One region of the Bacillus smithii genome, then DNA from elsewhere that is predicted to be linked to it. Evidence: riboswitches for the same ligand, from Rfam matches in the RefSeq annotation. Region 1 holds a riboswitch; the other holds the start of a gene.
The links. Region 1 has a riboswitch for thiamine pyrophosphate ahead of BSM4216_RS14530 (ABC transporter substrate-binding protein). Riboswitches for the same ligand answer to the same signal wherever they lie in the genome.

Region 1 (4,017 bases):
GCTTTTTTTTCCATCCGCTTCTGCATGTTGAAACAGCCGTGATCGCTCTGTTAGGAGCTTTCATACTGTTGTTATGGACGGGAGGAGAATATTTGGAATCAGCTTTGAAAAAGGTGGAGTGGACAACCCTTTTCTTCTTTATAGGACTGTTTGTCATTGTGGGCGGGCTGGTCGAAACAGGACTTATTTCCGCACTCGGCAAAAAGGCGATAGAAATAACCGGCGGGAATGTGACGATCGCATCGTTTTTGATTTTATGGCTAAGCGCGATTGTTTCGGCGTTTGTCGATAATATTCCTTTCGTTTCCACCATGATCCCGCTTGTCCAAACGATGGGCGATTTGGGAATTAAGAATCTCGAACCGCTGTGGTGGAGTTTATCTCTTGGTGCCTGTCTTGGCGGAAATGGTACGTTGATCGGCGCCAGCGCCAACTTAATCGTAGCCGGTCTTGCCGCCCAACTAGGCGTCAAAATCACCTTCACTTCGTTTTTAAAAATCGGATTTCCGCTTATGCTTATTTCGATTCTTATCTCAAGCGTCTATATTTATCTTCGTTATTTATGGTAGACCGAAAGAGAAGCCGGCACATCTTTTCCTATCAAAACAGGAGGGTTCTGTTGTCCCTTTTGATGTCGTTGAAAGACAAGAGCCCCGGCCTCTACCAATAGATTCAAAGGCGCAGGGCTCTGCCATTGGAATGGAATCGGTTTAAGGCTAAGCTTTCATCCGCATCCGTTCGGGGAGGGTTTGAATCGAATGGATAACGTCATCCAGCTTCGTCTCCACACGATACAACAGATAAAATGTCACCACGATCGGAAACCCTACATCTTGGATGAATGAAAGTAATTGTTCCATTTTCCCCCTCCTATTCTTCGTCAATGTTCGGAAAGAATGATCCCGCATGAACCTATCATACGGGATCATTCATCATGGATGGACCGGAAATTACTCAAGTGAATAGTCAGTAGTATTACGTTCTACCAACCGCGCACCTTGGATTCCAACCAATGAACCGTTTGGCGTTTGGAAAATGTTAGCCGCGATGATGCTGGTCATGGCCATTTTCATCTCTGCAGGACTGAGCGTTTCTTTCGGACTGTCCACCGTAATGGACGCTGTTTTCCCAAGTTCCGTTTTAAACTGCAGTTCAAGCGTTTTAGCCATATTTCTCCCCTCCTTCATTCATTACAAAATGTCCGACTGATCACTGCGTTCGACTCTCACAAGCGGCTTATCCGACAACGAACCTAAAGCATTGGCAGCTTGGCTCAACTGATCCGGTGTCGCTTCCAACCGGATGTTGGAAAAAGTCTTCGCTTTATAAACCGGCTTTCCTTTTTCATCCAAACCATAATCGAACACCAACCGCAAACTCGATGCTTTCAAATTAGCTTCTGCCATGTTCTCCCCTCCTTTCACTCCTTATATAGAAAAAAATGTCCGGACAAGACACCATAAGCAGCTCTATATCTCAAAAACTTAGAAAACTCAAAACCCGGCATATGCACTCTTCTGTTTAAACCCCTTGTCAAGAAAAGATTTTTCAGTCATACTAAAAAATAGAAAATGGAATAACGTAACCACAATCAGCGGAAAGTTGAATCTTGCGCTGATAGGTCCAAGATGAGAATTTGTAGGGGAGCCGGTAGTGCCGGCTGAGAAAGCATCCGCTAGATGCTGACCCTTCGAACCTGATCTGGTTGATGCCAGCGTAGGGAACATATTCTCAAACAGGCGGTTTTTTCTTGTTTGAAAATATGGCGTTCGGGATCAACCCGGACGCTTTTCTTTTGTTCCCATTTGCCTCCATGAAAAGATTGACTTTTGCCTGATTGCGGTTCAACATCTTAAAAAATAGATTAGGAGGAACAAAAATGAAAAAATGGCTTCTTGCTCTGTCGGCTGTTTTTCTTCTTGCCGGCTGTGGCCAACAAGGGGGAAAAGATCAAACAGCCAAAGACACGAAAGATGTAAAAAAAGTGTCTGTTGTACTTGACTGGACGCCCAACACCAACCACACCGGTCTTTACGTGGCGAAAGAAAAAGGATTTTTCCAAAAGCACGGTCTTGATGTCACGATTTTGCAGCCGGGAGAAAGCGGACCGAATCAACTGGTAGCTTCCGGAAAAGCTCAATTTGGGATCAGCTCGCAAGAAGAGGTAACACAAGCGCGTGCACAAGGGATTCCGCTCGTATCCATCGCAGCTGTGATCCAGCATAATACATCCGGATTTGCTTCTCCTGTAGCAAAGCATATCCAATCACCGAAAGACTTTGAAGGAAAAACATACGGCAGCTGGGGATCTCCTGTTGAAAAAGCGGTTATACAATCGATCATGCAGCTGCAAAAAGCTGATGTTAACAAAGTGAAATTTCTCAATATCGGTAATACCGACTTTTTAACCGCTGTAAAACGGGATGTTGACTTTGCCTGGATTTTTTACGGATGGGAAGGAATCGACGCCGAATTAAAAGGGGAAAAACTCAACATGTTGTATTTGAAGGATTTTTCCAAAAAACTAGATTACTACACCCCTGTCATCATCACGAACGAAAAACTGATTCAAACCCAGCCCGATATCGCCAAAAAATTTATGGCTGCTGTTTCTGAAGGCTATACGTATGCCATCGACCATCCAAAAGAAGCGGCCAATTTGTTGTTAAAAGGAGCTCCCGATTTGGATAAAAAGCTCGTCATGAAAAGCCAAGAATGGCTTTCCCCAAGATATCAAGATGATGCTCCACGCTGGGGAGAGCAAAAGAAAGAAGTTTGGGAAAACTACGCTGATTGGATGTACGACCATCACGTATTAGACAAGCGAATTGACGTCCAAAAAGCCTTCACGAATCAATTCTTGCCGAATGCAAAAGGAGGAGAAAAATGAGCAATTCATTAGTCAGTATTCAAATCATTCCCCATACCAAAAATGGAGAAGACGTGATCCCCTATGTGGATGAAGCGATAGAAGTGATAGCCAACTCAGGAGTGAAATATGAAGTCCATCCGCTGGAAACGACAATGGAAGGAAACTTGGAAGATTTACTTCCCATTATTCAAAAAATGAATGAAAAAATGGTGGAAGCAGGATGTCCAAGCGTCATTTCACAGGTGAAGATTTTATTTCGGCCAGATGGGATTACCATGGATGAATTGACGGAGAAATATCGATGAAACGCATTTTTTCAAAGGGAGGTCGCTCTGTTGCGATCTTCCTCCTTTTCTTAGCTGTCTGGGAAACGATAGCCCGGCTCGTGAATATTCCCAACTGGCTGCTGCCCGCCCCTTCCGCCATTGTCAAAACTGGAGTGAAAGTTTTTCCGGATTTTCTTCCGCATTTTATCGCTACTGTAAAACTATCGTTAACCGGCTATTTGATCGGCTGCGGGTTTGGCTTTTTAGCTGCCGTTTGTCTTCATTTGCTGCCAAAACTTAAGGAAGCGGTATATCCGTTTCTGATTTTGTCTCAAAATATCCCGATCATTGTATTGGCGCCTTTGCTCGTAATTTGGTTCGGGTTTGGAATTCTTCCGAAAATCATTATTATTACACTCTTTTGCTTCTTCCCCGTGGCCGTCGCTGCTCTGGACGGTTTTAGGCAAGTGCCGCATGAGCTGAGGTATTATATGGAAATGGCCGGTGCTACGAAATCGCAATTATTTTTAAAACTGGAGCTTCCCGGAAGCCTTCCGTCCATTTTTTCCGGATTAAAAATTTCCGCTGCCTACAGCGTAATGGGAGCAGTAGTTTCGGAATGGATCGGCGCTCAAGAAGGGATCGGCGTCTTCATGACGATTGCTTCCTCCTCTTTTCAAACGGAAAAAGTGTTTGTCGCGATATTTGTTATTATGGCATTGAGCCTCCTCTTCTTTCTTGCCATCGTCCTGTTGGAAAAGAGGCTGATGAAATGGCAGCCGAAAGGAGACGATAAAAGATGACCCACTTGGAAGTGAAACATGTATATAAAAGCTTTGAAGACAAGCCGGTTATCCAGGATCTCTCCTTTTCCCTCCA
Region 2 (4,017 bases), 880 kb from region 1:
GATGGGGAGTAAAGGCGCCCGCTGCGATCACGATATGTTCGGCATAAAAACGGCCGGAAGTTGTTTCTACTCCTGTTATTTTTCCGTTTTGTTCCAATAATTCTTTGACCCATGTAAATTCATAAATATCTGCTCCTAAATTGGAAGCTCCTTTGAAAAAAGCTTTTGTGAGCTGAGCTGGCATGACTTGTCCATCCTTTGGAAAAGAAGCGGCACCGACTATTTCGGCTTTCAATTCTGGTTCCATTTGATATACTTGATCGGCTGAAAGCCATTCTGCCGGCTCTCCTTGTTCCTGCTGCCAGGCGATTCTTTCTTTCAGCATGTTTGCTTCTTCTTCGCTGAACGCGATCCGCAACATACCATTTTTAAGAAACTCAACAGGCTGGTCGGAAACTTGTTCGATCTCAGGAACCAATTGATCAAAATAATCGCGGCTTTTGCGGGCGAAATCAAAAAAGGCTCCGTCTATTCTCGGTTCTACTTGTGCTCCCAGCATTCCGGCTGCCGCGCTTGATGCTTCAGAAGCAATTCGTTCTTTTTCCAGTACAGCAACGCGATAGTTGCGTTTTGACAACTGATAGGCGATCGAGCCGCCATTGATGCCGCCGCCTATAATAATGACATCATATTTCTGCATGGTGACGCCCCTCCCATAATGATTGTTTGTAAGCTTTAGCCGCTTGTTCAGGAAACTCGGCTTCATACACTCCGGATAGAACCGCCACTCCCGACGCTCCGGCTGCCAGACACTCGGGAACGCGTTGAGGAGTAATGCCGCCAATGGCGATAACGGGGATTTGGACTGCTGAAGAAACGGCTTTCAAAGCAGCCAATCCTCTCGGAGGGAGACCTGGTTTGCTTTTAGTGGGATAAATATGTCCAAAAATGAGGTATTGAGCGCCTCGCTTTTGTTTATCCATGGCTGATTCGACGCTATGTACGGAATACCCCTTTGTTAAGAAACGACCATGATCTCTTTCCTCGTGAGACTTTTCCGGAAAGTGCACACCAGGAACACCAAGCTGTAAAGCTAAATCCGGTTGACTGTTCAGAATGATTTTCGTTAACGGAACTCCATGTTTTTCTAAATCTGCAACTCCTTTTTTGATCATCTCTGTACTCCAACTACGCTCTCGAATATGAATAAAATCCACCCATGGTTGAATTCGCACGGTGATCGAAAGCCAATCTTCAAAACTCTGTTTTCCTGTGGAAATGACGTGCAGCGCTTTTTTCATCGCCATTTTCTCCTTGATGAAAGTTGAATGGGAAAACTTTTTAACCAATTCTGTGCAGTAAAAAACCCACTTTCCTATGTTGGAAAGTGGGCTAAATGCTCTCAAGTATAATGAAATTATACTCCACTTTCCTACGCTGGTATCAACCAGATCAGGTTCGAAGGGTTTTAAAGTATCACTTTAATCTCAGCCGATCACTATCGGCACCCCTAGTGGCTCTTATTTGTTTATGATCATTGTTTTACGATCCCAATGAAAAAATTTAAAATAATAAGGAATATTTTTCTTTATCAAAATCTTAAATCCATATTGAAAGGTTGTCAATAGTCGTTTCAAAGTTTCTGGACGATAGGTGAAAGAAGGTGGCGAAATGTTGTGTCGTTGAAAAAGGGAATGGGGAAAAAATAAAGAAGGCGCCCCGGAAGTGTAGCGGGAGGCCTTCTAAAGAGATGATGTCCATCTTTTAGAATAAGCAATTATTTTGCTTTCTTCAGGCTTTCGGGGATCTTAGGTGCATGTGCGAGCGGGCTGGAAGCTTGAACAAATACATTTGCCATTACACGGGTAGTGTTAGATAAAATTTTAGCTGCTTTTTTCATAATATTCACCTCCTTTCATGGTGAAATTGTTTAATTTATGGATAAACTTGATGCCTGCCGGTGTCAGCAAAAGGGCTTGCAGCAATGCGCCGAACACGAAACCGGGCGCGGAAAAAATATAGTAGATGACAAAGGTAAAGATAACCCACAATATAGCAGCAAGTTTCTTTTTTTGTTCCCACTGCTTTGAATGTTTGATTTGATGCGGTTCATAGTAAGGAGCAAATCTTGCGATCAACATGAGACTGACAACAAAGTAGCAAAAAAGTAAAATAGGCGATACAGGGAGCCAAACGAACGTCAGAACAAGAAGCGAGCTTGTAATCGAACAGGCGATAGAGCGATCTAAATGGGCGCCGCCCGTCAATATCCGAAGAATCATAAAAGACAACGTCACTTCAACAGTCAACAGCGGCACTCCGATGATCCAGCCAACAATCAGCAAAAGAAGAAACGTAAAAAGAAGATTGAATAGAATCGTAAACCCGAATACGAGTACGTCATGAGGTTCTGTTTCTTCAGGATTTATTTTTTTGATTTGGTCTGCCAATGCAACTGCCCATTTTTCAAACATACAACTTCCTCCTTTATAATGACGGGCAGCGGATGGATAGCCGGACTGGTTTTAGCTCGGTTTCAACCACTGCTTGATCTTGCTTAAAGTGTTGAAGAGCATCAAATAATTTCAAGTTTGTCTGAAGGCGATCCAGTACAAGTTGGCTGGATATCAAATAGGTAATATCTTGAGTTCCTATATGAACATGAAAATAGATTTTTTTTCTTAGACGGCACAACCAACACAATAAATTAGTTGTGCCTTTTCCATTTCTCTTCAATAGTGTTTAAATATTCATTTGGTTCTTTTTTGAATCTTCTTTGTTTTATATGCTCGCCAATACGTTGTTCCCATTTATTCGCTTCAGTTTTATATGCTGAATAATTAACATTTTTTATCATTTGTAGCCCTTCCTGTTCATTAGAGACATTTTCTACAAATACAATGTTTTCACCGTGTCGGATAATATATCGATTCCAAGTCCGACTACCTGTGATTCTTCGGTGTTTTTGCTTTATTCTTCTAAAAAAGAGTTCTAAATCATTATTCGTTCTCGGTATAAGTGGATAATCATAAAAGGTGAAAAGTCCTTTCCAAAATCCTTTACTATACTTTAATAGGTTCTCTACAAACGGTTGATCTTCTTTCCGATTAAGCTCTTTTTCCATTTGGTTTAAATATTGCTTCAATCTGTTTTCGACCCAAAAACTTGTTTTATTCTCAGAAGGTTCCATAATGGTGGCAATCCTTTTAAATCGTGTATCCCAACGTTTTACGAGTTGATAATCTTCCTTATAGTTATCCACATTTCTGACTATTCTGAACAAATTTTCAAGTAGAGGAGTCCCCTTTTTTATCCAGGCATTTTTCAATCGAATCTTTAATCGCATTCGTTCGTTCAAAAACACAAGTGCCTGGTAATTCGAATGGTGGCTTACCATCTTCTAGAAGAACGGATCGAATAGCCGCAATATAGTCACTTGCTACCTCTTCTTCTATGTTTTTAGATGGAGAATTTTCAATTTTTCTTTCAACTTCCCTTATTCCCCTTAGCTTCTTTTTGATATTCGTTTTTAGTTTTCTATCTTTTTCAACTAATGGTTTGGCTATGTCTTTAAAGTAATGAAACTGACAATATTGATACGGAATATCTGGAACTATTTGTTCAATTGCTAAACGAATGGATTGTTGCCCATCACTGATAAAACCTTGGATTGGATAACCCCAGTCTAAAATGGGTTGAATAATACCTATCAGTTCTTGAGAAGCACTGCTTTTTAAATTATGTGCAGCTAAAATAGTACCACTAAGAACTTCACGGATGACATACAATGTTTCGTTACCTTTTTCGGGTTGGACACCATCAATAGATAAGACAAGTCCTCCATGTTCTTTCACAATATTTTCTAATGTCTCTTTCATATTTTCTTTAACGCTTGCCCGCAGTAATAACGCATATCTTTCATAAAGTTTCTGTACTTGCCTCTCAGAAATTTTTACTTCTTTTTCCGATAAGATAGTAGCTATCTCAGATCGAGTCTTATGTTCTTTAAACCGTAAATATCCGATATATGCGATGACATCCATTCCATAAGTAATGTGCTTCATACTTAATTGTTCG

Region 2: it holds a riboswitch for thiamine pyrophosphate, as region 1 does, so the genes downstream of both, BSM4216_RS02840 (DUF561 domain-containing protein) here and BSM4216_RS14530 (ABC transporter substrate-binding protein) in region 1, are expected to answer to the same signal.

Annotation. Positions count from the first base shown of each region.
Region 1 is NZ_CP012024.1:3,094,618-3,098,634, forward strand. It holds gene BSM4216_RS14510 (ArsB/NhaD family transporter) at 1-569, shown strand, start outside; gene BSM4216_RS14515 (YvrJ family protein) at 717-860, opposite strand; gene BSM4216_RS14520 (DUF2922 domain-containing protein) at 951-1,169, opposite strand; gene BSM4216_RS14525 (DUF1659 domain-containing protein) at 1,191-1,406, opposite strand; TPP riboswitch at 1,631-1,740, shown strand; gene BSM4216_RS14530 (ABC transporter substrate-binding protein) at 1,880-2,890, shown strand; gene BSM4216_RS14535 (MTH1187 family thiamine-binding protein) at 2,887-3,177, shown strand; gene BSM4216_RS14540 (ABC transporter permease) at 3,174-3,941, shown strand; gene BSM4216_RS14545 (ABC transporter ATP-binding protein) at 3,938-4,017, shown strand, end outside.
Region 2 is NZ_CP012024.1:604,444-608,460, forward strand. It holds gene thiO (glycine oxidase ThiO) at 1-640, opposite strand, end outside; gene BSM4216_RS02840 (DUF561 domain-containing protein) at 627-1,241, opposite strand; TPP riboswitch at 1,353-1,462, opposite strand; gene BSM4216_RS16085 (AgrD family cyclic lactone autoinducer peptide) at 1,718-1,840, opposite strand; gene BSM4216_RS02845 (accessory gene regulator ArgB-like protein) at 1,824-2,414, opposite strand; gene BSM4216_RS02850 (hypothetical protein) at 2,648-3,130, opposite strand; gene BSM4216_RS02855 (transposase) at 3,228-4,017, opposite strand, start outside.